2 regions of the Vibrio sp. SCSIO 43137 genome follow, and region 1 is predicted to be linked to the other one. Evidence: predicted binding sites of a transcription regulator. Region 1 holds the regulator's gene; the other holds the start of a gene.

What was found. The regulator CRP, encoded in region 1, controls carbon source genes, mostly activating them, when cyclic AMP is high. The targets are predictions, from matches to a motif close to TGTGANNNNNNTCACA.
Region 2: the regulator CRP is predicted to act here: its motif matches at 8,785-8,800, upstream of udp (uridine phosphorylase).

What each region holds. Positions count from the first base shown of each region.
Region 1 covers NZ_CP116383.1:3,054,885-3,070,482, forward strand. Annotated here, with positions in the region: gene fkpA (FKBP-type peptidyl-prolyl cis-trans isomerase) at 1-759, opposite strand, end outside; gene PK654_RS14345 (WD40 repeat domain-containing protein) at 898-1,875, shown strand; gene PK654_RS14350 (SlyX family protein) at 1,875-2,102, shown strand; gene PK654_RS14355 (isoaspartyl peptidase/L-asparaginase family protein) at 2,148-3,116, opposite strand; gene slyD (peptidylprolyl isomerase) at 3,208-3,804, opposite strand; gene PK654_RS14365 (YheV family putative zinc ribbon protein) at 3,954-4,154, opposite strand; gene kefB (glutathione-regulated potassium-efflux system protein KefB) at 4,186-5,985, opposite strand; gene kefG (glutathione-regulated potassium-efflux system ancillary protein KefG) at 5,969-6,550, opposite strand; gene PK654_RS14380 (ABC transporter ATP-binding protein) at 6,725-8,647, shown strand; gene PK654_RS14385 (TIGR02444 family protein) at 8,644-9,108, shown strand; gene PK654_RS14390 (hydrolase) at 9,240-10,229, shown strand; gene PK654_RS14395 (YheU family protein) at 10,226-10,438, shown strand; gene PK654_RS14400 (phosphoribulokinase) at 10,506-11,375, shown strand; gene crp (cAMP-activated global transcriptional regulator CRP) at 11,615-12,247, shown strand; gene PK654_RS14410 (DUF1501 domain-containing protein) at 12,293-13,561, opposite strand; gene PK654_RS14415 (DUF1800 domain-containing protein) at 13,617-15,209, opposite strand; gene groL (chaperonin GroEL) at 15,504-15,598, opposite strand, start outside.
Region 2 covers NZ_CP116383.1:2,065,985-2,081,582, reverse strand. Annotated here, with positions in the region: gene PK654_RS09720 (GNAT family N-acetyltransferase) at 148-570, opposite strand; gene PK654_RS09715 (CBS domain-containing protein) at 833-1,249, shown strand; gene PK654_RS09710 (MATE family efflux transporter) at 1,362-2,810, shown strand; gene PK654_RS09705 (SLC13 family permease) at 2,979-4,397, shown strand; gene PK654_RS09700 (sensor histidine kinase) at 4,401-5,726, shown strand; gene PK654_RS09695 (response regulator) at 5,728-6,201, shown strand; gene PK654_RS09690 (zinc/cadmium/mercury/lead-transporting ATPase) at 6,290-8,641, shown strand; gene udp (uridine phosphorylase) at 8,890-9,648, shown strand; gene PK654_RS09680 (methyl-accepting chemotaxis protein) at 10,014-11,756, shown strand; gene PK654_RS09675 (DUF1887 family protein) at 11,860-13,020, opposite strand; gene PK654_RS09670 (methyl-accepting chemotaxis protein) at 13,231-15,222, opposite strand; gene hinT (purine nucleoside phosphoramidase) at 15,498-15,598, shown strand, end outside.

The DNA of each region.
Region 1 (15,598 bases):
TACGCTTACCAGCTCTACCTCAAACACCAATGTAGAGTTAGCCGGAATGGTCGGCGTATCTTGCTCGCCATAAGCCAGCTGTGGCGGGATAACAAATTTAAACTTAGAGCCAACCGGCATTAACTGAACACCTTCTGTCCAGCCCGGAATAACGCGATCCAGCGGGAAGCTGGCAGTCTGGTTTCTGTCATAAGAGCTATCAAATTTAGTTCCGTCTGTCAGGGTACCAACATAGTGTACTTCAACGGTATCGGAAGCAGCCGGCTTTTCACCTTCTGCCGGGGTCAGTACCTGATAAAGAAGACCCGATTCAGTTTTCTTCACGCCTTCTTGCTTTTCAAACTCAGCGCGGAACTCTTCACCAGCTTTCACAGTAGCGGCGGCTTTTTCTTTCGCCATCTCTTCTACTTTAGCGGCAACACGCTGATCAAGAGAGGCAAGTGTTGCCTGAATTTCTTCCTCAGTCAGGCCTGGTTTTCCTGCAAACGAGTCTTCAATACCTTTCAGTACTAGCTCTTTATCCAGATTGACACCCAACTCAGATGGCTTCTCCAGACTGGTCTCAAAATAGTTAGCAAAAGAGACACCAATGGCATAAGCCGCCTTCTCGTCATCAGACTTAAAGGTGATTGCTGCACTCGTTTCTGGCTGAACCTGTTCAGCTTTCGCTACTTCTTCTTTCGGGGCTTCTTCTTTTCCACAGCCTACAGCCAATGCAACAGTTGCTGCTAATAGGGACACTTTAAACAAAGATTTCATTAAGTTCTCCAGTTGAATGGCTTTGCCATCTATTTTTTCCTGCACGGATAAGCCGTAATTATTACTGCTCTATGTGCAAATACGTTGTTGTATACTAAGGTATATGTCTTTCGACACAAACCGGAATGTTATTTTCTAATGAGACGATTCTCTCACATTGCGATAATCAGCTTTGTCATTTCTCTGTTAACTGGCTGTTTTTATTCCAGTCAGGATGATCAACGCTGGGATATTGCACCTAAAGGGGCAACCAGCTTTGCACTCAGCAGAGATGCCCGGTTTGCTCTGCTCTATTCCAATTCTAAGCAGCTACTGCTATGGGACCTGAAACAAGATAAAGAGCTGGCAGCCCTTGGCAAGCAAGATCCGGACGGAAATACCGTTTCTCATATCCGCATATCGGATAATAACCGCTATGCCGTAACGGCCACACAGCTTAACTTTGCCGTATGGGATCTCTCATGGACGCAAGCCAATGGTCTCTGGTCAATTTCTGACGGACTTATCAGAGACATTGACATCACCAGTAACGGCGAACAAGTGTTACTTGGTCTGTCAAACGGCAAGGCTATCTACGTGAACTTAGTCACCGGCCGCCGTTTAGAGTTCCTTGCCCACCGTGAAAAAGTTAACACAGTAGCCGTTTCTTCCAACGGCCGCTTCGCCCTTACCGGCGGCAATGACTACAAAGCTTATTTCTGGAATACGAAAACCGGTCAGGCACTGTATGTATTTGAACACGACGCCCGTATTAACCGGGTTGCCCTTCACCGGGATGGTAAGTTAGCGTTTACTTCTGACGGAGCAAACGATAGTTTTATCTGGGATTTAAAAACCGGACAGAAAATCACAGAACTCAAATCCTTCTCGCGGCAACTTGTTTTCTCCACGGCTCGCTTTTCCGATGACGGGAAATACCTGGTTACCGGCTCTCCTGCTGGCCGGGTTATGTTGTGGGATACCTCAAGCGGTGAAAGTATCGAAGGCTGGGAAGTGGAGCCGTTAAAAGAGACTCGCCCTCCCCGTGCAGTCGTGTATGATGCAGCCTTTGACGATCAAAACAGAGTTATTTCTGCGACTTCAGCAGGAATCGCACAAGCGTGGGAAGTAGATTGATGAGCGAAGCAACAGAACAACAGCTGCTGAATAAAATAGAAGATTTAGAGTGCAAACTGGCTTTTCAGGAACAGAGCATTGAAGAGTTAAATGACGCTCTGAGCCAGCAGCAAATATTGATCTCTAAGATGCAGGATCAGATGAAATATGTCGCCAACAAGGTGAAAAATATGGACACCTCAAATATGGCTGATCCATCAGAAGAGACACCTCCCCCTCACTATTAATGATCAGCTTGGCATATTAGTCAGTTCCGGGCAGCTTTGCCCGGATTACTCATCAACAAATATTTTCACTTCCAGTTCACCGTTAACATCGATACTGGCGCGATACATGCCAAGGCTGTTCATGGCATTATGAATATTTCCCCGGCTATCGATGGCAATCAGTCCACCCTCTCCGCCCATGGCTTTCAGGTCTCCCTGAATCACGACTTCACTGGCAGTATAAACATCTTCTTTCAGGTAACGCATTCTGGCTGCAACATCTCCGGCCACCGCTTTACGGATAAAATACTCGCCCATCCCCGTTGTCGACACGGCAACATTGTTGTTCTCCGCAAAAGTACCGCAACCTATTAGTGGTGAATCACCTATCCGGCCATACTTCTTATTAGTAATACCGCCGGTACTGGTTGCTGCCGCCAGATTCCCTTGTTGATCAAGAGCAACTGCACCTACCGTGCCGAATTTTCTGTCATCAGGGTACTGCGAATCGGAAGCTTGCTGATAACTGGCTTCAGAAAGGGCATACATACCTTTCTCTTTCATAGACTGAAGCTGCTCATAGCGGCGATCGGTAAAAAAGTAATCTTGCTCCGTATACTCATAACCCAGCTCGAAAGCGAACTGCTCCGCGCCCTCTCCGTTAAGAAAAACATGTTCACTTTTATTCATCACATCCAGAGCAAGGGCTACGGGATTTTTTATATGACGGATAGCCGTTACCGCTCCGGCATTCATTTCTCTGCCGTGCATAACAGAAGCGTCCATCTCAACCATCTCGTTATGAGTTAAGACAGAACCTCTTCCTGCATTAAACAGGGGTGAGTCCTCCAGAACTTTAACGGCAGCGACAACAGCCTCCGCAGCATCCTTTCCTTCACTCAGCAGTTTGTGACCAGCTGTAACTGACGCTTGCAGAGTGGAACGGATTTCATGGTTGAGTTCTGCGGTCAATTTCTGTTTCAGAATGGTGCCGGCACCGCCATGAATAGCGATAGAAAAAGGATTACTGTTCATAAAGCTTAGAAGGCTCCTTTGCTGAGCGGGCTGAGCCGCAGAAATGTTTTAGTATAAAAAAGCCTTCCGGCTGGAAGGCTTTTTTACTTAATTAGTGAGAGCAGCCGCAACCACCGTTACCACCACCGCCACAGCAGCCGTCTTCTTTTCCTTTACCGTGCTCATGGCCTTCGCCACCACAGCAGCCACCTTCGTGATCATGGCCGTGACCACCACAACCACCTTCTTTATGAATATGGCCGTGTTCAATTTCTTCTTCTGTCGCAGCACGGGTTGCCATTACTTCAACATCAAATGTCAGAGTCTGACCGGCAAGCATATGGTTACCATCAACAACCACTTCATCACCGTCTACTTCAGTAACTTCTACAGGGATTGGACCCTGATCAGTATCCGCTAAAAAGCGCATACCAACTTCAATTCGGTCTACACCCTGAAACACATCAGCAGGAACACGCTGTACCAGTGCGTCACTGTGTTCGCCATAAGCATCTTCAGGTGCAATTGTCGCAGAGAACTTATCACCTACTGTTTTGCCTTCCAGCTCATTTTCCAGACCTGTAATCAGGTTGTTATGACCGTGAAGATAATCCAGCGGAGCTTCATTGGTTGCCTGATCAACGACTACACCATCTTCAAGCTTTACCTGATATGCAAGGCTTACTACTACGTTCTTTTCAATATTCATGTCTGCTCCAAAGCAATCTGAGCTTGGCCTGAGTTTGCGTCAACCAAGAAGTACAATAAGTCCAATGCCGTCAGCCATTCGCTATCCGCATTGGTACTCTCCCGAAAACCGAGTTGCCACTATTATGGGGATGATTTAACGAAACTCAATTATTCCGGCTTAAAAATACCGATCAAATCCTGTTCAGAATGTTCAGAATTTTGAACCGTGCTAGGTGTTCTCTGATCTGTATGACCGCATTCAACGCACTCGACCATCTCAATATTGTTCTCAACCCACCAGCGCAGGGCATCAGCAGCGGAGCATTTAGGGCACGCTGCCCCGGCAATAAATCTTTTTTTTATTTTCACTTACGACTTCCTTCACTATACCGCTTTATTTTTATTTCCAGTGATTATTGGACTGATTGTCACTTTCCATGTCGCGGGCAAATACTTCTTCCAGCTCTTTTCTTGCTTCTTTGGAGCGCTGAGCCAGCTCTTTATCATCCATATGCATAGGCAGTAACTCTTCCAGCATGGTGGTATCCAGTTTTCTGAAATGCGCTTCTGCCCTTTTAGCCTGATAGGGGTGCATTCCCAGTTCAACCAGCAATTGTCCGCCTAAATCCAGTGCGCCTAAAAACGTCTCCCTTGAGTAGTTTTTTACTCCGTGATTGGAAAACTGATACGCCTCTGTCCGGCTACGAGCCCTTGCCAGTATCTTAAGCTTTGGAAAATGTTGCTGGCAAAGATGGATCATCTCCAGAATTTCATCCGGGTTATCGGTACAGGCAACAATCGCTTCTGCTTTATCAGCGCCGGCTGCACGAAGCAAATCCAGTTTAGTGGCGTCTCCGTAGAACACTTTATAGCCATATTTTCTCAGTAACTGGATCTGACTAGGGTCGCTTTCCAGAACGGTGATGCGCACTTTGTTAGCATACATCAGACGGCCTACCACCTGACCAAAACGGCCGAAGCCCGCAATAATAACCCTTGGGTTACGGTTTATTACATCACTACTATCTTCACCACTCTGCTGGCTGTTGATAGATGCTGCAAACCATCTATCCTGCAAAATCAGCAGAATTGGTGTTGTCACCATAGATAAACTAACTACCACCAGCAAGAAAGCGCTTAACTCGGCATCAATAAGGTTTTCTGCCTGCGCAGCGGTAAAGATAACAAAAGCAAACTCGCCACCCTGACTTAAAATAGCGGCCATCCGGCTACGCGCCTTAGCTCTGGTACCAAATAACCGCGCCAGAAGATAAAGCACAATGGCTTTTACTGAGATTAAAGCAACAACTGCCGTTAAAACCTCAATGGGATGCAGAGCCAGCAAGCCGAGATTGACCGACATGCCTACCGCAATAAAGAATAGACCAAGCAGTAGCCCTTTAAATGGTTCTATGGAGATCTCTAGCTCATGGCGGTACTCACTTTCAGCCAGTAAAACACCAGCCAGAAAAGTACCTAACGCCATAGAGAGACCAAGCTGCTGCATAAATACCGCGGTACCGATAACCAGTAAAAGTGCAGCAACGGTAAATAGCTCACGCACACCGCTCATCACCACATAGCGGAATAGCGGCCTTAGCAGAAAATGACCACCTATTAGCAGAACGGCAATTGAACCGAATGTTCTCAGGGAGTCGAACCAGTTTCCGTCTCCGCCGGCACCAGCCAGAACCGGCAAAATTGCCAGCATAGGAATCACGGCGATATCCTGAAACAGCAGAACAGCAAAGCCCGATTGACCGGTTTCTGAACCTGCCAGCCCCTGCTCTTCGATAACTCTCAATGCTATGGCAGTGGACGAGAGCGCCAGCCCCATACCGACCACCAGACTACTTTGCCACGAGAGGGAAAACATCATACCAATAGCGGTAATAATCAAGGTGGTCACCGCAACCTGCCCTCCGCCAAGTCCTAATATAGGACTTCGCATCTGCCAGAGCTTTTTCGGATTCAGTTCCAGTCCGATAAGGAACAGCAGTAGCACCACACCAAACTCGGCAAAGTGTAATATCGCATCTACATCACTGATTAAACCAAAGCCCCATGGACCAATGGCAACACCACCCAGCAGATAGCCCAATACTGAGCCTAACCCCATTCGCTGCGCCAGTGGTACTGCAACTACCGCAACAGAGAGAAAGACAACGCTGCTTTGCAAAAAACTATCCGTTAACGCCATTCAGCACCTCTTGCTCATTATTTAGCGGATGTTGTAGCCAGCTGCGGAACTGCTCTGCATGTTGATAACGGTCAACATCGGAAACATGCCTTGCCCAGTGCAAGACTAAAGGCTCAATCCAGTGCATACGACACAGAGAAGCCGTTAGTTCAAATGGCTGAAGTATCTCCTGCATCGGATACTTGTTATAACCCGAGGCGGCAAATGCTTTTTCAGCACCGCCAGTGGTAATCACACTACGCCAGTACTTACCTTCCAGTGCGCTATTATCACCAAAAGCAAAACCTTTACCCAGTACCCTGTCCATCCACTCTTTCAGCAGCGCCGGACAAGAGTACATAAATAGAGGATGCTGGAAGACAATAATATCGTGCTCAAGCAGAAGCTGATGCTCATACTGGACATCAATAAAAAAGTCCGGATAGCGGGCATAAAGATCATGAACAGTAACATGCTCAAGATCCTCAACTTTTTTCAGCATTATGCTGTTAGCCACAGAGGTTTCCGGCTCCGGATGAACAAAGATTAATAGAATTTTCGGTGAGGGGTTTTGTTTCTGACTCATTCCCTGAACTATTCCTTTAACTCTTACTGATAAAGCATCGGCAAAAGCTCCATTTGCTAACGCCTGACAGAATTATGTAACCCTCATCATATCCTATTTTCTATAATGATCGACTTTTAATCGTATAACGCCTACTATTCCTCGCGTTAAACATTCCCAATCTATAAGACTTCTATGATTACGTTCAGCGACATTCAGTTACTCCGAGGCGGTAAACCGCTTTTAGACCAGGCATCAGCAACCATTCATCCGGGCGATAAAGTCGGTCTGGTGGGTAAAAACGGCTGCGGAAAATCTACCCTGTTCGCACTGATGAAAGATGAACTGTCTATCGATGCGGGAACCTTTAAGCAGCCGGCCTACTGGGAACTGGCATGGGTAGCACAGGAAACACCGGCACTGGAACGTTCCGCCCTCGAATATGTTATTGATGGTGATAGAGAGTTCCGTAATCTCGAGTCAGAACTGGCTAAGGCCGAAGCAGAAGATAACGGTACAAAAGTCGCTGAGATTCATGGGAAGATAGAGACCATCGGCGGATACAGTATCCGTGCCCGTGCCGCAGAATTGCTGGACGGGCTTGGTTTTAGTCAGGATCAGATGAGCTGGAACCTGACTCAATTCTCTGGTGGCTGGCGTATGCGCCTTAACCTCGCGCAAGCCCTGTTATGTCGTTCAGATCTGCTGCTGCTCGATGAACCAACCAACCACTTGGATCTGGATGCGGTTATGTGGCTGGAGCGTTGGCTACAGAATTACCCCGGCACTCTGGTATTGATCTCCCACGACAGGGATTTTCTCGATCCTATTGTCGGCCGTATTATCCATATAGAAAATCAGTTGCTGAATGAATACACAGGTAACTACTCATCATTTGAAAATCAGCGGGCGCAAAAACTGATCCTGCAACAAGCCATGTATCAGAAGCAGCAGAAGCAGATGGCACATATGCAGAGCTATATCGATCGCTTCAGATATAAAGCCTCTAAAGCCCGTCAGGCACAGAGTCGTATTAAAGCTCTGGAGAAGATGGAAAAAGTACTGCCTGCCCAATTCGATAATCCGTTCAGTTTTGAGTTCCGTGAACCATCAGCCCTGCCAAATCCGATTATCATGATGGACGATGTATCGGCCGGTTACGACGACACACTGATTCTGGAAAAAATCCGCCTTAACCTCGTACCGGGCAGCCGCATCGGCCTGCTGGGACGAAACGGTGCCGGTAAATCTACCCTGATTAAGCTACTCTCATCAGAGCTAAAAGCTCAGGGGGGCGATCTCACCTATTCTCAGGGCGTTAAGATCGGCTATTTCGCCCAGCATCAGCTTGAGACTCTTCATCCGGAAGAGACGCCTCTGCAGCATATGATGCAGATAGCGCCGGATAAAACCGAGCAGGAGCTAAGAAACTACTTAGGCAGTTTCGGTTTTAACGGTGATAAAGCACTGGATAAAGTCGCCCCTTTTTCCGGTGGTGAAAAAGCGCGACTGGTACTGGCCCTGATTGTGTGGCAAAAACCTAACCTGTTGCTGCTCGATGAACCGACCAACCACCTTGATCTGGATATGCGACAAGCCCTTACGCTGGCACTACAAACCTTTGAAGGCGCCATGGTGATTGTCAGCCACGACCGCTATCTGCTTCGTGCCACCACTGATGATCTCTACCTGGTGCATGACAGGCAAGTTGCCCCGTTTGATGGTGATCTTAATGACTACTACAAATGGCTGACAGATCTAAGCAAAGCAGAAAAGAAAGAGGCACAACCAGATACTTCGGCTAAATCCGGCATAAACAGCGCAGCAGCGAAAAAAGAGCAGAAAAGGAAAGAAGCCGAATTCCGTAAACAGACTGCCCCGCTGCGTAAGTCACTGCAAAAACTGGAAAATCAGATCGATAAGCTCTCTGAAACATTAGCTGAAGCAGAGCAGCAATTATCTGACACCAGTCTGTACCAGGACGAAAATAAGGCTAAACTTAATCAGGTACTGGCACTTCAGGCTTCTTCTAAATCAGAACTTGAAGAGGTCGAAATGGAATGGATGGACATTCAGGAACAACTGGAACAGATGCAACTCGATCTGGAGAGTGAATGACAAAAAACGCTTCTATATCTCTGACACTGGAACGTCTCTGGCAGTTTAGCCTGCAGTATTATAGTGTGCGCGGGATTAAAGAAGCGTGTTTATCCCTACAGAACAAATATCACGGCAATGTAAACCTGCTGCTGTTACTCAAGTGGCTGGATGAACAGCAGCTCAGTTTTGCAGGAGAGAGCTGGCATAAAATACAACACGCCCTTAGCAGAAGTGAATCCCTACTGCTGCACTATCGTGAATTAAGAAAACAGTATAAAACTCACCTGCCTGACACCCTTTACAGAAAATCTCTTGAGTTTGAGCTAATGCTGGAAAAGCAGCAGCAATCCGATCTGGTCGACTGTATCAATTCCATAGCCTTAACTGAGAATAAAGGGCTACCAATGACTCAGCTCTATTGTCAGCAGTTAGGTGCCGATAGTCTCGCTGAAGAGTTTACCGCCAGAGACAGCCAGTAGCCTTTTGATTTATCTTGTTCAGACTTAAGTGAGTGCTTGCATTAGCTTCATCATTAAATCAAGCTGGAGCTTAATAGGGACAAGACGGATAAAAATCGCTGCCTGACAGCAGCCCTGTAAGTGAAAAAACCATGACAAATTTCTCCCCCGTTGCCGGACTGACTAATCCGCACTTTCAAACCATACTGCCTCGATTAATTCGCAGGAAACCTCTTTTTAAACCTTGCTGGCAGACACTTGAGCTGGAAGACGGCGATTTTGTTGATCTTGCATGGAGCGAAGATTGGCAGACTGAACAAGCCGCTAAAAAACCTATTTTTGTGCTATTTCATGGGCTGGAAGGCAGCTTTGACAGCCCCTACGCAAATGGCCTGATGCACGCTTTCTCCAAGAGAGGCTGGCTGTCAGTAATGATGCACTTTCGTGTTTGCAGCGGAAGGCCAAACCGTCATGCGCGTGCTTACCATTCAGGTGAAGTGAAAGACGCCCGCCACTTTCTGAAGCATCTGAACACCCTGTTTCCAGATCAACCCAAAGTAGCGGTAGGTATCTCTCTTGGTGGCAATATGCTGGTGAACTATCTGGCCACATATAAGGATGAACCACTGCTGGGTGCAGCAACCGTTGTCTCAGCTCCTTTGGATTTAGCCGCCTGTTCCAGTCGCATTGAACAGGGCTTTTCAAAGGTTTACCGTAACTATCTTTTAACTTCCCTGAAGAAGAATGCGCTGCTTAAAGAGCACAAGCTGAAATCTGCCATTGGAATCGAGGCGCCACATATTAAGTCCATTCAGACCCTATACGGTTTTGATGATTTGATTACCGCACCGCTACACGGCTTTGATAACGCTGACGACTATTACCAGCGCTGCTCAGGGATAAAGGTACTGAACCAGGTTACTGTTCCGCTGCAGGTAATTCACTCCGGTGACGATCCGTTTATGACGGCGGCCGTTATCCCGCAGTTCCGTTTAAACGACAATATTCACTACAGGCTGTTAAAACAGGGCGGTCATGTCGGTTTTATTTCCGGTACCCTGTCCCGTCCCAGATTCTGGTTAGAGGAACATCTGCCGGATTACTACCAACACTTTATCTCATCAATCAGTGAGGATGTATGATTGTTCCATGGCAACAAATTGACCCGGAAACCCTGACAAACTTAATTAAAGAGTATGTGCTGCGTGAAGGCACCGACTATGGTGCTGAAGAGGCCATGCTGGAAGACAAAATTGAACAAGTAAAAACACTTCTGCAGTCAGGAGAAGCGGTTATTCTCTTTTCAGAACTGCACGAAACTGTAGACATTAAGTTAAAGCGTGAACTTTGATTGTTTATTAATTAGCCCTATTTTCATACACTAACGTCAGTGAGTTAGTAAACCGACAAGGAATGTCATGTCAGCAAAACATCCAATCATCGCGGTAACCGGTTCTTCCGGTGCAGGCACAACCACCACCTCAGAAGCATTCAGAAAAATGTTCAGCATGATGGACATTAAGCCTGCCTGGGTTGAGGGAGATAGCTTCCACCGTTTTACCCGCCCGGAAATGGATATCGAGATCCGTAAAGCCAAGGAACAGGGAAAGCACATTAGTTACTTTGGCCCTGAGGCGAATGATTTTCCTGCACTGGAAAAATTCTTCCGTAAGTTTGGCGACGAGGGAACAGGACAAGTCCGGCGCTATCTGCACTCATTTGATGAAGCAGTTCCCTATAATCAGATGCCGGGAACCTTCACCCCTTGGCAAGAGTTGCCGGAAGAGAGCGATGTACTGTTTTATGAAGGGCTGCACGGCGGGGTAAAAGACGGTGATGTGAATGTCTCTCAGCATGTCGACCTGCTTATCGGCATGGTTCCTATTGTAAACCTTGAGTGGATACAAAAATTTGTCCGCGATACCCGCGACAGAGGCCACTCCCGCGAAGCCGTAACTGACTCTATCGTGCGTTCAATGGATGATTACCTGAACTATATTACCCCTCAGTTTTCGCGCACTCATATTAATTTTCAGCGGGTTCCGACTGTAGATACTTCTAACCCGCTCAATGCCAAAGGTATTCCTAGTTTAGATGAAAGCTTTGTGGTGATCAGGCTGCGGGGAATGAAAAATGTCGACTTTCCTTACCTTCTGGCAATGATCGATGGCTCATTTATGTCACGGCATAATACGCTGGTGGTACCGGGCGGTAAAATGAGCTTTGCCATGGAACTGATAATCCGGCCGGTACTGCAACAGTTAATCGAAACGGGCAAAATCGGCTAAAAAACAGCCGATAATGCATTTTCCTTCTAATACCGTGATCATGTGCACGGTTTTGCTTAACAAATCGCAATTTGAGGGCGATCAAAATCAAGAAATCGTCTGCAAAAAAGGATACTATTCTTAACCGATATAGAAGTAGCTTGCAGCTTTGCATAAGAAAACCTATGCTAACTTCACCAATTTGGCGAGGCAGCAAAGGACGCTGCTGAATAGACCCTGCATAAAATAGTGAGATAATTATGGTTCTAGGTAAACCTCAAACCGATCCAACATTAGAATGGTTTCTTTCACACTGTCATATCCATAAATACCCTTCAAAGAGCACGCTGATTCACGCTGGTGAGAAAGCGGAAACTTTGTATTACATTGTGAAAGGCTCTGTAGCTGTGCTTATCAAGGATGAAGAAGGAAAAGAGATGATTCTTTCCTACCTGAATCAAGGTGACTTCATCGGTGAACTCAGTCTATTTGCAGAAGAACAAGACCGTACTGCTTGGGTACGTGCTAAATCCCCATGTGAAGTAGCCGAAATTTCATTTAAGAAATTCCGTCAGCTGATTCAGGTTAACCCTGATATCCTGATGCGCCTTTCTGCACAGATGGCTAACCGTCTACAGGTTACCAGCCAGAAAGTAGGTGACCTGGCATTCCTAGATGTAACTGGTCGCATCGCTCAGACGCTACTTAACCTAGCCAAACAACCTGATGCAATGACACACCCGGACGGTATGCAGATTAAGATTACCCGTCAGGAAATTGGTCAAATCGTAGGTTGTTCACGTGAAACCGTAGGCCGTATCCTTAAGATGCTGGAAGAGCAGAACCTTATCTCTGCTCACGGTAAAACCATTGTGGTTTACGGAACACGATAAAACCTCTGGCTTATCCCTTTTAAAACGCAGCGAAAGCTGCGTTTTTTATTTTAGCCCTAACTCGAGCCGTTGAAAGTTATCAATATTCGGCAATACCACTCTCATCGCTTTGGCCGATTTTACGCCCATCCACTCAGCCAGTGCGGCAGCAACCTGATCAGAACCGATAGACGGAATCATCCTTCCCTTAGAGATATCATCCTCACCAGAAATTTTTAAACTTGGCCAGACTCCAATCGCCTTTTCTGCCCGCAGTCCGCCCCCCATAATCAACTGGTGGCCACCCCAGCCGTGATCCGTTCCTGTATCATTAGGAGCGATTCTGCGTCCGAACTCTGACTGGGTAAAGGTAACCACCTTATCCTGATAGCCTATCGACTCCAGCGCACGGTTAAAGGTAGCCAGACTGTCACTTAACTCTTTAAGCAGCAACGGATGTCTTTCTAGCTGGTCATCATGGGTATCAAAACCGGACAGAGTAACGTAAAACACCTGCCTCTCCTGACCCAGTTGCTGTTGCTGGCTGATCAGTTTAAACACCACCGCCAACTGCTTATCCAGTGATGAACCGGAAAAGCCTTTAAAGCTGCTCTCTCTGTTTAAGGTTTCAGACAGCAGACTGCTACTGCTCAGGGAAGCCTGCATCGCTTTGTTGATCTCGGCATGAAACGGTGAACTTGGATCTTTTGCCAGCAGCTTTTTGTAGCTACGCAGTATGGCCCGGTTTTGAATACCGGCCACTTTAGCCACCTTATCTCCCCTGAGGATATTTTGCTCACTGTTCATCGCCCTGAGTATCAAGGCATTACCGGACAGACTATAAAGAGCAGAGAAGCCCTGTTGCTCTGATATCACATCCATCATCCGGCCGGCCCAACCCAGCTTTATCCTGTGGTTTACCGCGCCACGGTGCCACTCTGAACGCTGAGAATTATGAGAGAAAAGCTGAGGCGGCTTGGGTTTCGCTCCTGACTCTATCTCATGCTTGGTCAGAGGTTGCTGCAACACACCGCTATTTAGTATCACATTCGCTTTCCCTGCCTTATAAAGCGCCTGTAATGCCTGCATAGTGGGATGCAAGCCAAACTGCACGGTTTTGTTATTGCCGTCAAAGCTGCTCTGTGGAATCTTCAGCAAGTCACTCTGTTCTATCGCAAGCAGAGCTCGGCTCTTGTTGTACTCTTGATAGTGCAGCGAGTCTGCCGGAACCAACATATTATAGGCGTCGTTGCCCCCCTTCAGGTCAATACAAACTAAGGCTCTATAATCTTTCTGTTTTGCGTTCAGCCTGCCGGGAAGCAAGCCCAACGACATAAACCCGCAGCCCGCCGATAGTGACAGAAATTCTCTTCGCTTGATTGTTATTGCCCTACTCCTGAATCAGAAATTCATCGCTAATCAGCGCCAGATACAAACTCTGTAACACCCGGTTTTGTTTTCTCTTGCTCTCTTCTGACAAGTTATCTTTGATAATACTTTTAAGCTCTGCACTCATTTTATTGGCAAATAAGCGCTTGTTTATCAGCTCCGTCAATTGTTCAGGTTGCTCCTTCAGAGCGGTAAATTCATCCACAGAAAGGGGGGAATCAACTTTCTTTACAGAGTACAAAATAGCTCGGGCAGCATTGCTGTAGGCGGTGTAACTGGTCCAGTTCATTAACTCCAGCTCAGGAGCTACCATCTCCCCCTGTTGCATAAAGCTGGCAGGTTGATAGTCAGGCTCAAAGAAATTAAACACCGACGGCGATGAAAGAGGCCCTTGTTGCGCTGCTCGATAGAAAAGCGTCGCTTTAGCACCACTTTCAGCTCCTCCGACAGAAAATGCCCGGTAGATATTGGTTAATGCCAGCAGGGGCTCTTTCACTTTTACCGGCTTAAGTTGCGAATAACCGAGTGCTTCCTGATCTAGCAGAATCGCCAGCAGTACAGACTTTAAATCCCCTCGTTCACCTTTACCGTTATCAGCGAACACCGACGACACTCTTTGCACATATTCATCTGAGGGGTTGGATGTAACAAACCTCTTAATCAACTGCTTTGAAACAAACGCAGCCGTATTAGGGTGATAGAACAGTATATCCAGTACCTGGCTTACATCCTGATAAGGGGTCAGCCCCGATTTAAGGGTATGCCCCAATACCGTCTTTTCAGTGAAGTCATGGCGGGAGGAGACAGCACGCATAGGTTTTAGTAGTGCTTTATCACTCTTCTCCCTCACCCAGCCACTAAACGCCCGAGCGATTTCTTCAACATCCTGCTGAGTGTAACTGGGAATAAGATTTCCATTGGCGCTGGTTTTATAGCTACCATCATTGTTTAGTTGATAGAGGCCAATGGTAAATAGCTGCATCACTTCCCGTGCGTAGTTTTCGTCAGGAAAGGTTCCTTTATCTGCGTCGGCTTTGCGACTGCCCATCATAGAGAGGTATCGCCCCATTGCCGGATGAAAGGTCACTTTCTCCAGTAATTGCCGGTAGTTTGAAAAAGCATTTTCAGCTAACAGATCGTAATAATTCGACAGGGCGTGAGCTTTCTTACCTAACCCTCCTCCAAGGCGGGAGACCACGAAAAGCTCACTCAGGGCAAAGGCCATTCTCTGCCTTAGTTGATCTTCGCTGTAAATCGCAATCTGCCACCAGACATTGCCTCTTGCTTTATGCGATTCAGGCTCATCAAAGGTAAGAAATAGTTTTTCATGGGAAGAGGCTGGCAGTGAGAACTGCCTTTGCAGCCACTCTTTATAACCCAGTTTTTGTAACTGGTTATAGCTGGATTTAGTCGGCCCGAAAGTTGTCCGGTAAAGCAGTTGATAGCGCTCGGTCTCGCTGAGCTTGTCAGGTAAATGAGCCAGATTAGTTTGTTCTGATGCTCCGGCATACAGTACCGCCGAGCTAATAAGAGTCGCCAAAGCAACCAACAACCGCCTGCCACGCACAGCTAAAAATGCAGTGTTCAGTCCCATCAAAACTCCATCTACTTCTCAACTGAAAACAATACTCATAATTATAGGCGATTTAGTAAAAATACCCCTTAGCTTTCTGATATGAAATTATTACTAACTGAAAATACTAAATTTTTTCGCCTAATTAGATTATCAAATATTTTGACTACAGTAACTATTTGATTAACCAAACCAATACAAAATTCACCCAATTAAACCGAGAAACTGATGGTAAATAACGGGCTGATAAACGGCTTATTTCAGGCATAAAAAAACCGAAGCATAACGCTTCGGTTTTCTCAGTTCAGGATGATATTACATCATGCCAGGCATACCGCCCATGCCACCCATTCCGCCCATATCAGGCATTGCAGGAGCGTCTTTCGCAGGCATATCAGAAACCATAGCTT
Region 2 (15,598 bases), 990 kb from region 1:
TGCTTCTGAGGACTGTAGGGGTTTTCAGGGGAGATTAGGGGAAAGGTAACCATCTGCGCTAATTTATAATCCACATTGAGTTGTCTATTTGCTTAAGTTAACCACTTTGACCAATTGCAAAGTGGTTTTTTCTTGTCTGTATTGCGGTTAATCCTCAATGGACTTCTGCAAAAAGATCTTATCAACTCCTTTGGTTGGGAAACCGCTGTACTTGCCTACTTGCCGGAATCCCAGTTTCAGATAAAAGCCGGCCGCCTGAAATGAGTAGGTATCCAGATAGATATCCGTTGCGCCTAACGCAGCCGCTTCCCGTTCTGCTTTGGCAAAGACTTGTGATCCCAAACCTTCACCACGACAGCTTTCATCCAGCCAGAAATACTGAATATAAAAGGTGTTGGAGAAAATCTCACCGGTTAGGCCGCCGGCAAGCTCACCTTTACTGTTTTTCACAAAGCAGGCCACCTTAGTAATCTCTCTGTCAGGAAAGTGTGGCGAATTAAAGTTTAACAGCCCCTGATAGATGGCATCACACTGCTCTTTTGCCGGTTCAACAACAAATTCTATCATCATCTCAGGCTCCTTATATGAGTATTGGCGCAGTAAGATAGCAGTGCTGAAAAAAAATATCAGCTAAAAGTTATCGCAGTAGACAACCTTATTTTAAAGGGCTTGGGGCTGGATTTTAATGCTTGATAGGCCTTGTCTATTGATAAAATTGAAATAACCCATTTAGTAAAATCAAGAAATTAGGCAACAATTACATTATGTCTTTTATAAAAACTCATCTTTACTTTAAGTACTGAGAGTTCATGTGGTAACAAGGAGAAGGTCAATGGATGCATTAAAAGTGAAAGACTTTATGGATCAACGTGCAGTAAAGTTCACACCGGAAATGTCGCTGACTGCAGCACTGGATAAGGTAATTAGCTCTGGTCATATGGGCGGACCTGTTGTTAATGAAGATGATGAGGTGATAGGTTTTATTTCCGAGCAGGATCTGCTGGAGAAACTTGTGAAAGTCAGTTACCACTGTCAGGACACTCATATAGTGAGTGACTGTATGTACAAAGAGGTACTTTCCGTCACACCGGAGACAGGAATTATTGAACTGGCCTCTATGATGAAAGTAGGTAAGCCGAAAGTTTACCCTGTGGTATCAAACAATAAGCTGGTGGGGATTATTTCAAGGGGAGATGTATTAAAGGCTATCGGCCAGTCGCTGGATGATTGCTTTAAACGACCTGTTTAGTGTTGATATTATGGTCATTGATCCCCATAACTTATGTTAATAAGTAATTTAGTAAATAAGGAAAAAGACGCGTCAGGCGTCTTTTTTCATACTGACCAAACCGGACACAGATATGACAGATCAAACGGCAAAATTTGTACAGGGCTCAACCATGAGGCATATACTGGTAATGTCCGGAACCGGCTCCATCGGTTTGATGGCACTGTTTCTGGTTGACCTGCTGGATATGATGTTTATCAGTATGCTTGGTCAGGTTGAACTGGCTGCCGCAGTCGGATTTGCCGGAACCCTTATCTTTTTTGCCACCTCTGTTTGCATTGGCTTAGCTATCTCTATGGGGGCTTTAGTTTCCCGTGCTATCGGTGCTAAACAGCGTGATAAAGCGCGGCAGATTGCTGCAAGTACTCTGACGGTGGCGTTCCTGATTAGCCTGATCATCAGTGCGGTTATGTTCGCCTATATTCCTGAACTATTGGCGGCGATAGGAGCGCAAGGCTACGCGGCTGAAAGAGCCGAAGCTTACCTGTCAATATTACTACCAAGTAGTCCGGTGATAGCTCTGGCCATGGTGGCAGGTTCAGGTCTGAGGGCGGCAGGTGACGCTAAACGCTCTATGTGGGCAACCCTCTCCGGCGGTATTGTCAATGCCATTCTTGATCCCCTGTTTATTTTTGGCTTTGACTGGAATGTAGAAGGGGCGGCACTGGCATCCGTGGTGGCCCGTTTTACGGTACTTTTCTTCTCTCTCTATCCGCTTATCAAAGTACATAACCTTGTCGCAATGCCAAGAATCGGGGATATCAAACTGCATGTTTCTGCCATTCTGGCCATTGCAGTTCCGGCGATAATCACCAATACAGCGACGCCGATAGGAAACGCCATTGTTACTACCAATATTGCTCAGTTTGGTGAAAATTATGTGGCGGGTTTTGCGGTAATCGGCCGTCTGATGCCGGTGGCCTTTGCGGTTATTTTTGCCCTTTCCGGTGCGGTGGGGCCGATAATCGGTCAGAATTTTGGAGCTGAAAGATATGACAGGGTGAAAGAGACGCTAAACAACTCCCTGCTGTTTGTTACCGTTTACTGTCTGGCGGTATCACTTATTCTGTTTTTAATTCAGGATCTGATTATTGCCGGTTTCAGCCTGAGCGGAGATGCGGCGGTTATCGTTGCAGCCTTCTGTAGCTATGTTGCAATAAGTTTTGTGTTTAACGGAGCCTTGTTTGTTGCCAACGCTTCCTTTAATAATCTTGGTAAACCTTTTTACTCGACCAGCCTTAACCTTGGCAAAGCAACATTAGGTACTCTGCCTTTTGTCTACTTTGGTGCTCAGTGGTTTGGTGCACTCGGGGTTATTTATGGTCAGGCTCTTGGTAGTGTTCTGTTTGGTGTGCTGGGTATTATTGTGCTGCGTAAACATATTGCCGATCTGGTTCAGCATATTGATGTAGAGATAGAAGAAGAGGACCCGGCCACTACCAGCGTGACGATGACCCCCTTCTGTTCCTCTGAGTGTGTCTCTGCTGAGGAGATTCCGGTGAAGCCGAAAGAAGTGACCTAGTTCAAATTTTCTGATTTAGGTCATATTTAGTCGCATTATATTCATAACATGTATGAAATTTGATCTGTGACCAAAAATTGATGCAGTTATATACAACATAATGGACATAGTCCCGTCGGCCTTGTGCCGACGTAATTTTTTGATTTTAAGTTGGAAATTAGTTGTATTATGCGTCAGTACATGAAGTATCTCATTCCTCTGATCATCCCCTTGATCATTCTCGCACTTCCCTTATCTGCATTCCCTTTTGAAGGTATCACTGTTGTTCAGCAGCGGGTTATCGCCATATTTTTACTTGCAGCATTGTGTTGGGTTTTCGAGCCGATTCCTATTTACGCTACTTCAGTAGTCATTATTGTTCTGGAACTGCTGATGCTGTCCGATAAGGGCTTTATACTGTTCAAACTTGGCGCCGGAGAGGCTGAGTTTGGCCAGTTACTGAAATACAAAGATATTATGGCTACCTTTGCCAGCCCGATTATTATGCTGTTTCTGGGGGGCTTTTTTCTGGCCATGGCAGCAACGAAATACCGGCTGGATGTCAACCTTGCCAGAGTATTACTGAAGCCGTTTGGTAAAGACCCGAAATTTGTCATGCTGGGCCTGATGCTGATTACCGGCATTTTCTCCATGTTTATGTCTAATACCGCGACAACAGCAATGATGCTCTCTATCCTGACCCCGGTTATCGCAGTTTTTAATGCAAAAGACCCAGGCAGAATCGCTTTTGCTCTCTGTATTCCTGTCGCCGCCAACATTGGTGGTATAGGTACCCCGATTGGCACGCCGCCTAACGCGATTGCGTTAAAGTATCTGGTTGGTGACAACCTGATTACTTTTGGCGAGTGGATGGCGTTTGGCGTTCCTTTTGTGGTGATTATGATGGCACTGGCATGGTTCCTGATTAATTTCCTTTATGGTGCAGAGCAGAAGAGTATAGAACTGAATATCAAAGGCAAGTTCCTGAAAACCCCTAAAGCGATTACGGTATATATCACCTTTGGTCTGACGATACTGCTTTGGCTGATGGGCTCCCGTCATGGTATGAACTCCTATACCGTTGCCCTGATCCCGGTAGCGATTTTCTCTATTACCGGCATTATTAATAAAGAAGATCTGAAGAAGATTTCATGGGATGTCCTCTGGCTGGTTTCCGGTGGTATTGCCCTCGGCCTTGCGCTGGATAAAACCGGGCTGGCCAGGCTGATGGTACATAGCATTCCGTTTGATGCTTTCTCACCATATGTGGTTCTGTTTGGTGCCGCTTTCCTCTGCCTGACCATGGCGAACTTTATGTCCCATACGGCAACAGCAAACTTGTTAATGCCGATTATGGCTGCACTGGGAGCGTCAATGACGTCACTGGCACCTCTTGGCGGTGAAATGACGCTGATTCTGGTGGTCACTTTCGCTGCATCCCTTGGCATGTCTCTGCCTATTAGTACTCCGCCTAACGCCCTTGCTCATGCAACAGGCAATGTAGAGAGCAGCCAGATGGCCAGAGTCGGGGTAGTAATGGGTGTGGTTGGCGTTTTGGGAAGCTTTGTGCTTGTATGGATACTAAATGTAGTCGGATTTATTGGTTAAAGGATGGAACAACAGAAATTAGCCCGCCTGATAGAGTGCTACTTTAGTCAGGCCGAGCGGCGAATAAAGCTGCCGGCCGGCGAACAGGTATTGCAGCAGGACGCTCATAATGAGCGGCTCTATTATGTCTGGCAAGGAGAGCTTGAGGGCTATGTTCAGGACTTGGAGACAGAAAGAGACACCAAGGTTTTCACTGCAGGTGAAGGGGCTTTTATCGGTGTACACAGTTTTTTCTCCGAAACATTGATTGCCTCATCAACCGTAGTAGCGAAAACCGAGGTTGAACTGGCATGGATTGACTTACAAACCCAGCCGGTAGACCCGTTGCAACACGGGCCGCTGGCGGCGCAGTTTACTCCCATTATTGTTGGCGAGTTATCGCGCCGGCAGAAGCGGGCGATGAAAGAAGCCGTTGCCAAAGAGAAGGCGCTGGAAAAGCTGCATAGTGCTGAGCAGATGACCACCTTAGGCCAGCTTGCTGCGGGTATTGCCCACGAGTTGAATAATGCCGTTGGGGTCCTTAACAGCAAAACCGAGCGTATGCAGTTGCTGGTTCTCTCTTTACTTAATGAACTGCACCCTGAAGCGAACGGTTTTCTCAAGCAGGGACTGGAGCAGGGGCAGGTAGCCAGCTCAAGAGAGATACGCCAACGGGCGAAAGAGCTGGAAAAAGAGTTCGGTTTACCAAGGGAGACAGCGAAAGCGCTGGCAAGGGCAGTGCCTGACGGTGAGCTCTCTTCGGAGTGGTTGGACAAACCTGATGACGCTGTCCGCTACTGGCAGATAGGCCGGGATTTACATGATCTCCGGCTGGCAGCAAGGCACTCCGTCGGTATTGTTAAATCCGTTAAACAACTGGGACGAAATGATATCGATACAGATGAGTGGCTGGATATTAATCAGTCGATTAATAAGGCGATCTCATTGTTGCAAAGTGATTTAAGAAGAGTTTCAGTGCACTTAAGTCCGGCTGAGCTGCCACAACTGAAAGCCTCTTCTACAGAACTGGCTCAGGTTTGGGTGAACCTGATTAAAAACGCATGTGACGCAATGGATAAAACTGCGGATCCGGAAATAGAGATAGCGACCCGTTATAGCAACAAGCGGATTCTAATCACTATCAGCAATAACGGACCGGAAATAGACGAGCCGACACGAAGAAAAATTTTCCAGCCCAATTTCACTACCAAAAAAGGTGGCTTGTCATTTGGCTTAGGGCTTGGCTTATCAATAGTTAAAAGAATTATTAGTGGTTATGGCGGTACCGTTGCCGTTAAGAGCAGCAGCGACAAAACCATTTTCAGAATTAAATTACCTGTCGAGGAATAGTATGGAGAAGTTAAATCTGATCTGTGTTGACGATCAGCGAGAAGTATTGAGTGCGGTTTTACAAGACCTTGAGCGCCTGAGTAACTGGCTGAATATTGAAGATTGTGAGTCAGCGGACGAAGCATTGGAGCTGATGGACGACTTTGATGCTGACGGAGAGTTTGTTGCCGTGGTGATTTCTGACCATGTTATGCCGGGAAAAACCGGTGTAGAGTTGCTGACGGAAATATCTAAGGATGACCGTTTTAGTCAGACCAAAAAGATACTTCTGACCGGGCAGGCAACGCATCAGGATACTATTACCGCTATTAATCTGGCGCGGGTGGAGAGCTACTTTGAAAAGCCGTGGAACGCTGATGTCTTGTGCGAAAGAGTGAGAACACTGGTGACAGAGTATATCTTTGATAAAGGCCTGGATTACACTGATTACCAGAATGAACTGGATCAATCGGTAGTTTTACAAAGATTAAGATAACCCGAGCTGAGGCTAAGATAAAAAGCTTGACCTTGGAGTAGACTCCAAGGTTTATCCTTATATTGATCACACAATTTAAGGATACGTTATGTGTACAAAACATGATGCCTGCTTATCGAAAAACAGCACGGCTAAAATATCAGGAACCAGTTGCAGCGCTCCGGGCATTTCCGCTATTAAGAGCATGGGAACCGAAAGCAGTAGTTCTTGCTGTAGTAGTAAGGCTGAAACCAGCTGTTGTTCCTCCGGAGGGGCAACTGATGATGAGAGTGAGTCCTCAGGGTTAGAAGCCCTTTACACTCACAGCTGGCAGGTGGTGGGGATGGACTGCCCCTCATGTGCCAAAAAAGTAGAGACCGCCGTTAGCCGCATTAAAGGCGTGCAACAGGTGAAAGTACTGTTTGCCACTGAAAAGCTGGTGGTTCAGACTCAGCTTGACTCTCTGGCCGGTGATATTGAATCAGCGGTAAATGAAGCGGGTTTCTCACTGTCATCAGGCAAGCCAGCCAAATCAGAGCCACAAGATTTTAGCCTGACAGGGATCCTTAAACAGAACATTCAGGTTGTCGCCTTGTCTGCCGCGATGGCGATCTCATTTATACTCAGAGATTCATTTCCTGAGTTGAGCCGCTGGGCGTTTATTGCTATCTGCCTTATAGGCCTGTTTCCTATCGCCAGCAAAGCCATTCAACTTGCCCGTAGCGGTTCTCCCTTCTCTATCGAAACCTTAATGAGCGTTGCTGCTCTTGGTGCCTTGTACCTAGGGGAAACTATCGAAGCGGCTATGGTGTTGCTGTTGTTTCTGCTGGGTGAAAAACTGGAAGCATTTGCCGCGTCCAGAGCCCGCAGTGGCGTACAGTCTCTGATGGCGCTTGTGCCGGAAGAAGCGGTGAAAATTATCGATGGCCAGCGGGTTACAGTGGCTGCTGAGTCATTGCAGCCGGATGATGTTATTGAAGTTGCACCGGGAGCCCGTCTGCCAGCCGACGGACGGTTGCAATCAGCTGCCAGTTTTGATGAAAGTGCATTGACTGGTGAATCAGTACCCGTTGAACACCTTGAAGGTGAGCAAGTTATGGCGGGTTCGGTCGTCGTCGACAGAGTAGTGAGAATAACCGTGACTTCTCAGCAAGGTGAAAATGCCATTGACCGTATTTTGCACCTGATTGAAGAAGCAGAGTCTCATAAAGCACCTATTGAACGCTTTCTTGACCGCTTCAGCCGCTGGTATACCCCCCTAATGATGGTACTGGCCGTGTTGGTTATTATTACGCCACCGCTACTATTTGCCCAGCCGTGGGAGACATGGGTATATCGCGGACTGGCGCTACTGTTGATTGCCTGCCCTTGTGCTCTGGTGATTTCTACTCCTGCGGCTATTACTTCAGGTCTGGCTGTTGCAGCTAAACGTGGTGCGCTTATTAAAGGCGGAGCTGCACTGGAATCTTTAGGTAATATCGAGGTTGTTGCATTCGATAAAACCGGCACCCTGACACAGGGTAAACCAAGAGTCACAGATGTGTTGCCTCTGGGAGAGATTACTCAGCAGCAGTTAATTCAGCTCGCCGCGGCTATCGAGGTCGGCTCTTCGCATCCTCTTGCCGTTTCGCTTGTTAAGCACGCAAAACAACAGGGTATCAGTCTGCCTGAAGCAGAACAGAAGCAAGCTTTGGCAGGCGTTGGTGTAAGTGGAGTAATTGCCGGAGAGCAGTACCAGATTCTCTCTCCTTCCAAGGCAGATATTCAGGTTGATCAAAGCGCTCTTAACTTAGTTGAGGCTCTTGAGTCTGAGGGAAAAACCCTTGTTTATCTTGTCAGAGAGAGTGATGTGATCGGTGTTATCGGTTGGCAGGATACGTTAAGAGAAGATGCGAAACAGGCTGTTGCTGATTTACATGCTATCGGGGTAAGAACCGTTATGCTGACCGGTGATCACCCACGTAGTGCACAGGGTATTTCTAATCAGATAGGGGTTGAGTTTGAGGCCGGGTTACTACCGGAAGATAAAGTACGCTATGTGAGGGAGTACTCAGAGAATAGCCAGCTGGCCATGGTCGGAGATGGTATCAATGATGCGCCGGCAATGAAAGCGGCCTCTGTTGGTATTGCCATGGGAGGCGGTACCGATGTGGCGCTGGAAACGGCGGAAGCAGCATTAACACATAATCGTCTGACTGAACTGGCGGCAATGATTCAGCTTTCTCAGGCCACACTAAAAAACATTCGCCAGAATATTACTCTGGCACTGGGGTTGAAAGGGGTATTTCTGGTCACCAGTTTGTTTGGTATTACCGGTTTGTGGGTGGCAGTTCTGGCCGATAGCGGAGCAACGGTATTAGTAACACTTAATGCCCTGAGGTTGCTTAAATATGGCAACAAAGCCAGTCGCTCCGGTTCTGATACTCAGTCTGTATCAGAGCAACCAGTTAAACAACAATAACAGATAAGGCAAAATTAGCAGCTTGTGGCGGTGTTTTCGCCACAAGCTGCTATTGTTTTTTGGTCAATCAATGGCTAAAAACAGATAAAAGTGTGATGCAAACCGGTTTTTTATGTAATCGTGAAATGTTGGTCATTCATTCGTGTGATCATAATCACTCTATGTTGGCCTTTTGTCGGCTAAAGTTGACCATTATCCGTAATTAATTAAAGGCTAATTGAAAGGTTAGTCAATTTAAGGAGCCACCTATGTCTCAACCAGTTTTTCACCTAGGTATTACTGAAGCCGATCTTAAAGGCGCAACGGTAGCAATCATTCCTGGCGACCCGGATCGTGTGCCAAAAATTGCAAACGAAATGGAAAACCCTGTTCAACTGGCAAGCCATCGTGAGTACAACGTATATCTTGCAGAGCTAGACGGCAAATCTATCGTTGTTTGTTCAACTGGTATTGGTGGCCCGTCTACATCTATCGCAGTAGAAGAGCTGGCTCAGTGTGGTGTTAAAACCTTCCTGCGTGTTGGTACTACTGGTGCAATTCAGGAGAATGTGAACGTAGGTGACATGATTGTTACTACTGGTTCTGTTCGTCTTGATGGTGCGAGCCTGCACTTTGCTCCTATGGAGTTCCCTGCCGTTGCTGATTTCCAAGTAGCGACTGCTATGAAAGAAGCTGTTGAAGAAGTTGGTGCACCAGTTCATATGGGTGTTACAGCATCTAGTGACACTTTCTACCCGGGTCAGGAGCGTTATGACACTTTCTCTGGCCGCGTTGTTAAGCGTTTCCAGGGCTCTATGCAAGAGTGGCAGGACATGGGTGTTCTTAACTTCGAAATGGAATCTGCAACTCTGCTGACCATGTGTGCAAGTTCTGGTCTGAAAGCGGGTTGTGTTGCTGGTGTTATTATCAACCGTACTCAGAAAGAGATCCCGGACCATGCGACTCTGAAAGAGACAGAAGCTCGTTCAATCAAGGTTGTAATTGAAGCTGCGCGCAAAATGATCTAATTGCTTAGCAATTAAATACTATTTGAAAGGGCTGAACGTGAAAACGTTCGGCCCTTTTTGATGTTTCTATTTAAGCAGTAAGCTTTTTAGTAAAGTTTGTTGTATTTTCAACAATAACTAACAGTACCCATATCATCAGCAATGATATTGTTTTCTATTCTTGCATTAAAGATAACTTATTAATAAAAAATAACTTTTCCAATTTTTCCTCTTCTGAATACTAAAAGTACTGTTTTACACACTTTAAAATCATAAAATTCATTTATGCTTTCTGATTAGTGATAAGCTTCATATAAAATTATTTGTAAAAGATATACCATCGCCGTCTAGATAAAGTGACACAAATGGACATTTGTTGGTAATTTATGAAAAACATAGCTTTTAAAACCAAGGTATTATTGCTGGTTATTGCAATTATCTCTGTATCGGTACTTACCTCCTATCTGAGCGTGAACTATCACATTAGCAATTACATCTCAAAGGCTGATACCAGCAATATCCGCTCGCAGCTTATTCTGGTAAAGAATCAGCTCATCAGCGATCTGGATAATAATATCAGGCTTGCTAAGAGCTCTAACTTCAGCATTATGGAGATCAACAGCACTCTTGAGGCCACAGGGTTCGCCGATATTGTCAAAATTTCATATAACCTGATATTTGACAGAAATGGTGCCGTTGAAGATGAAGCGCGGAGTCAACGCTATCTCTCTATGTTGCAAGGGGCAAACGGAGAGGTGTTGATTAATGATATCTCTTACCGTGACGGTACCCCCTTGATCAGTATTGTGGTGCCAAGAGGTGGTGAGAGTGGTGATATTTTCTATGTAGATCTGAGTGGCATTCAGAAGATGCTTGAATCCTCTTCAGTGGAGGGCAGCTTTATTGAGTTATATGACTCTCAGGGCAATATGCTGTTTAACAATAAGCAGGATGGCGACCTGATTCCGGTTCCGGACAGTTTTGAGATAGGTGATAAAACGTGGAGTCTCAACGGCTATATCGATAAGCAGCATATTCAAAACAACACCGCTAGCCTGAATAACGCCATTACTATCGCTTTGCTGATTGCCGCGGCGGTGATTGTTCCCGTCAGTATCTTTCTGATAAATATGGCCTTTAAGCCCATTGTGTCACTTCGTGAAGTGATTACGGATTTAGCCAACGGCAGTGGAGACTTAACTCACAGACTTAAGGTTGAAAGCAAAGATGATCTGGGAAAAATCGCCGATGGTATCAACCGTTTTATAGAGACATTGCAAGGTATGATGAAAGAGGTGTCTGGATCCAGCAATAATATCAGCAATGAAATTGCACTGCTGGAAGAGCAGGCTGCATCCAACCAGACTTTGCTCAAGTCTCATAGCTGTGAAATGGAACTTGCCGTAACCTCGATTAATGAAATGAGTTCTACCGCAGAATCTGTCGCCCAGAGTGCCGCGACCGCAGCAAAACAGACAGAAGCGACAAACCGTGAAGCTGAGCAGTCGAAACAGATTGTTCAGCAGGCCGTGGACAATGTATCTGCCCTGATAGAGGAAGTAGGCCATACCTCAGAGACCATCAGTGAAATGAATGAAAACACCGAGCAGATTGCGGAAGTTCTGAATGTGATTGGTGAAATTGCCGAACAGACCAACTTGCTGGCCCTTAATGCTGCCATTGAAGCAGCCCGGGCGGGAGAGCAGGGCAGAGGGTTTGCCGTTGTTGCCGATGAAGTGCGGGCACTGGCAGGAAGAACCCGGCAGAGCACCAGTGAAATAGGTGAGATGCTGACGAAACTCAGGTCCGGTTCAGAGGCAGTAGTAAATAGTATGGAATCGACCAAGTTAAGTTGTGAACAGACGGCAGAAACTACTTCTCAGGTAATGACTTCCCTTGATTTAATGACTGAGTCCGTGGTTGAGATAAACGATTTGACGGCGCAAATCGCAACTTCTGCAGAAGAGCAGAGCTCGGTAACTGAAGAGATTAACCGTAACATGAATGCTATTCAGCAGATGATTTATACCCTGAACTCCAACGGTAATGAAACGGCAAACAGTACCCACCAGCTTACGGATACGAATGGCCAGTTGGTGAATATTGTCGGCAGGTTCAGAGTGGAATAACCCCTTAAGGAAATGGGGGCTATCTGGTATAAAAATGATAACAAAAAGCGCAGCCTGAGCTGCGCTTAAATTTATATAGGTTAGCTGAGTTTTGAGTTTAAAATTACAGCTCTTCGTGGCCGCCGGCTTCGGTAAACCAGCTTGTCAGGTGAGCCTTCAGATCTTTCAGTTCATCTGGGCCAATCAGTGCCAGGCCAAGATCTTCCGCACGGGTAATATCGTTGTGCCTTAGTGGACGGAAGCTCACCAGCATAGCCCTTGCCTGTAGTCCTCCAAGCAGATCACGCAGGGATTCAAGCTTATATAGGGTGTCGTCGCCGTCATCACGCATACCCTTGGTCTTACACTCGATAATGTGCAGTTTATTGTTTACTACCGTAGCAACATCAAGTTCGTTACGTACTTCACGCTCGCCAAGCTGACGATATACCTGAACGTTGAGGGAGCGATCCTGAATAGTAGGCAGCTCATCCTGAATCTGTTTAACGGTGCTGTGAACCAGAGTTTCCAGCCATTCACCATTGGAGAAACGACGGGCATCTTCACTGACGAATGTCAGTATTCCCTTACTGTAGCTGGCGAGCTTAGTGTCAACCAGATCGGAAAGCAGCATGTTCAACTCACGGTAACCTTGTTGCTTCTCTGTCAGCGCCACATCCAGCTTTTGCTCTTTACGACAGGTAGTTGCAAGGTAGTTAAGGGTTGCCAGCCCCGGGCCTAATTCAAGGGCATTTCCTGCCCACTTCTGACCCAGTTCATACAATTTCTGATCAAGTTGGTCCGGCAGGTCATGGTCATTAAACTCAGCTCTGGCGCCGAAAACGGTCAGGTAATCGTTGATAGTAATATGATCCTGAAGCTGTGCATCGGCATTGTTCTCAGGATAGAGCCAGCAGATCTTGTCGCTGTTCGGCTCAACAACGAAAATCTCCCAGTTATTGCCCCTGAACATCTCGTATACCGTCAGCAACCTATGTCGCAAACCACAGCTGGCATTGAGTTTAACGGACTTGCCGCTATTACGGAGATCGGCTTCCAGATTGTGGATAGCCTGACGAATCAGTGCCGTATCAACAATGGAAGGGATTTCAAAAAACTCAGTTTCGATATCTCGCTGACTCAGCACTGACGTTAAACGCTGAAACATGCTCTTCTGAGATTTATCGCCAATGAAAATAATATGTTGGCAAGAAGCACGACTATCTAAAAGCGGAGTAATAAGACGAATCGGGTCTTGATCTATTATGCCTACGTGAACGGTCATGGTGCGTCCTCTGTCGTTATAATTACAGGCTGGAATCTTGCTACCGGATAAGTTGGTCTTCTGAAACTGAAAAGTAAACGTTGATCAAAAAGAGTGTCAGAAAAGAAGTAATACCAGACCTATAAACCGATATGGTATTAACTATAAAAAAAACAAGGGCAAATTAATATAAATTCGCCCTTGTTGAATAAAATTTTTCAGATTTGCTGCTTACAGCTTGAACTTATGCACCAGAGTTTCCTGCTGTTGAGCCAGATCGGACATATTGGTGCTTACCCCGGCAATGGTAGCCATGGCTTGATGGCTTTCGCTGGCAATATGGTTAATGCCTTCCAGACTACGGGCAATTTCTGATGTGGTTTTACTCTGCTCCTGAGCGGCCTGAGAGATATGACTGCTCATATGGCTAATCTCCAGAATCAGGGCCTGAATCTCTTCCATTGAACTGTTGGCATTGGAAGCCTGAGCCACAGACTGCTCCATATCTGTAACGCAACTTTCAATGGCATGGCCGGCCGTTTCTGAGCTGGATTGCAGGTTGCTGATCATCCCTTCAATTTCCTGAGTGGATTCAGTGGTTTTCTGAGCCAGAACCCTTACTTCATCGGCTACAACAGCGAAACCGCGACCTTGCTCACCCGCTCGTGCAGCCTCGATGGCAGCATTCAATGCCAGCAGATTGGTCTGCTCAGCGATTCCACGGATAACATCCAGAATCGAACCGATTTCATTACTCATGGTACGTAACTGAGATACAGCCTCAACCGACTCATTTAATCTGCCTTCAAGATGATTAATCGTGGTGATGTTCTGGTTCATAATCTGGCGGCCGGTATCGGACGCTGCTTCAACCTGCTGAACTTTCTGCAGTGAGCTCTGTGCACTCTGGGTAACTTCAGATACGGAGTGTTCCATCTGAGTCATAGCTGTAGCAACGCTCGCAGTCTGTTCACGTTGTTCGCTCAGTTGGTTCTGGGCATCGTTAGACGTACTCTGGTTTTCACTGGCAGCACTGGTCAGGTTGACCGAGGCGTCATTAAGTTGCACCAGAATCTGATGAAGGTTATCAGCCAAACTATTGATGTGCTTACTTACCCGGCCAAATTCATTTTTATGTTTAATTTCGATGCGGCGGGTCATATCACCTTCAGTGAGAGATTCCAGCGCTTCAAAAATATGCTTTAGGGGAGTACGGACACTGTGAGCAATGTGATAGCCGATACCAATTGCCAGAAGAATAACAATCACCGCGATAACCGTCGCTTTAACCATGCCATCGTTATAGATGCCTTCAGCTTCGGCAAGAGATTGTTCCAGATTTTCTGTTGCGACTTTATTGAACCCGTTCAGCAGAGCCATAGCCGTGTCGATTTCAGCCGCTAAGTTTTCAATATTGGTATATAGACGTTTTTTTGCCACCAGATAAGCGTAGTGTTGATCAAGTACGCCGCCCGGCTTTCCGATATCCTGAGTAAACTGCTCCACCGAGGCTTCGAAGTTACCTTTAATTGCTGGCAACTGAGTTGTGAGGCTGTTAAAGGCGTAGTTCAGGTGTGAAACGGCCTTTTTATTTTTAGCAACAGCTTGTTTTACAAACTCGGTATCATTGCTTGCTAAAGCGTCAGAAGTGGTTACTTCTGCGTCTTTCAGCTTAATAAAGTAGCTTTTGGCCACTAGTTTGACTGAAATGCTGTTTTGGCCGGAAACATACACTTTCATCCCGACGTTCAGTTCAGACGTCAGTGACTGAAAACGTCGTACCGATTTCTGCACCTTCTCCTGATTAACAAACATCTCCTGATAGTTGTCCATCGCTTCTCTGGCTTCACTGAAATACTGCTTCTCCAGTTGTTCCAGTCTGTCCACACTGTCACTGAGTTCCGGGTAGGCCTGACTGGCACTGTTGAGCTGAGAAAAAATCTGCTGATACTGTTTTTCTGCATCAGCAAAGTTGCTGCGTATCTGAGTCATACGCTGCTGATTCTGCGTGGTAAGGAAGTCTTTAAAGGCTTTGTCGGCTGAAAGTAACTGAACACTGGACAGATTAGAGAGTGAAACTAAAGGTAGCGAGCGATTGGTTACCGTGCCGAACTTAGAATGTATATCGTTGATTCCTCCCAACATAATTGCGATGGTTACAATAAACATAACGACGATGACTGAAAAGCCTGCGTACATGCGTCTAATGACTGATCCTTTCATTTTCTCCCCTCACGTTGCATCAAGTGTAAAAATGGCAACAAGCATAAAAATGACCCAAAGTCTGTCTCAATAATTAGACTGGGTGCAATAAAAAATAACAATGTATCTTACCGATATTTTTTCACACATACTGAGATAGCCACCTCAAAACCAAGTAACTAAACCTTTGCTTACAGGAAATAATTATTAATGAACACTGTTTTTTTATTGTGATTTATCAGGGCATAACGCATACTTGAGCCTTTATGTAGCAATCTATTAAATGGAGTATGAAAATGGCTGAAGAAACTATCTTTAGTAAAATCATCCGTAAGGAAATTGAAGCAGATATTGTTTATCAGGATGATTTAGTCACCGCTTTCAGAGATATCACCCC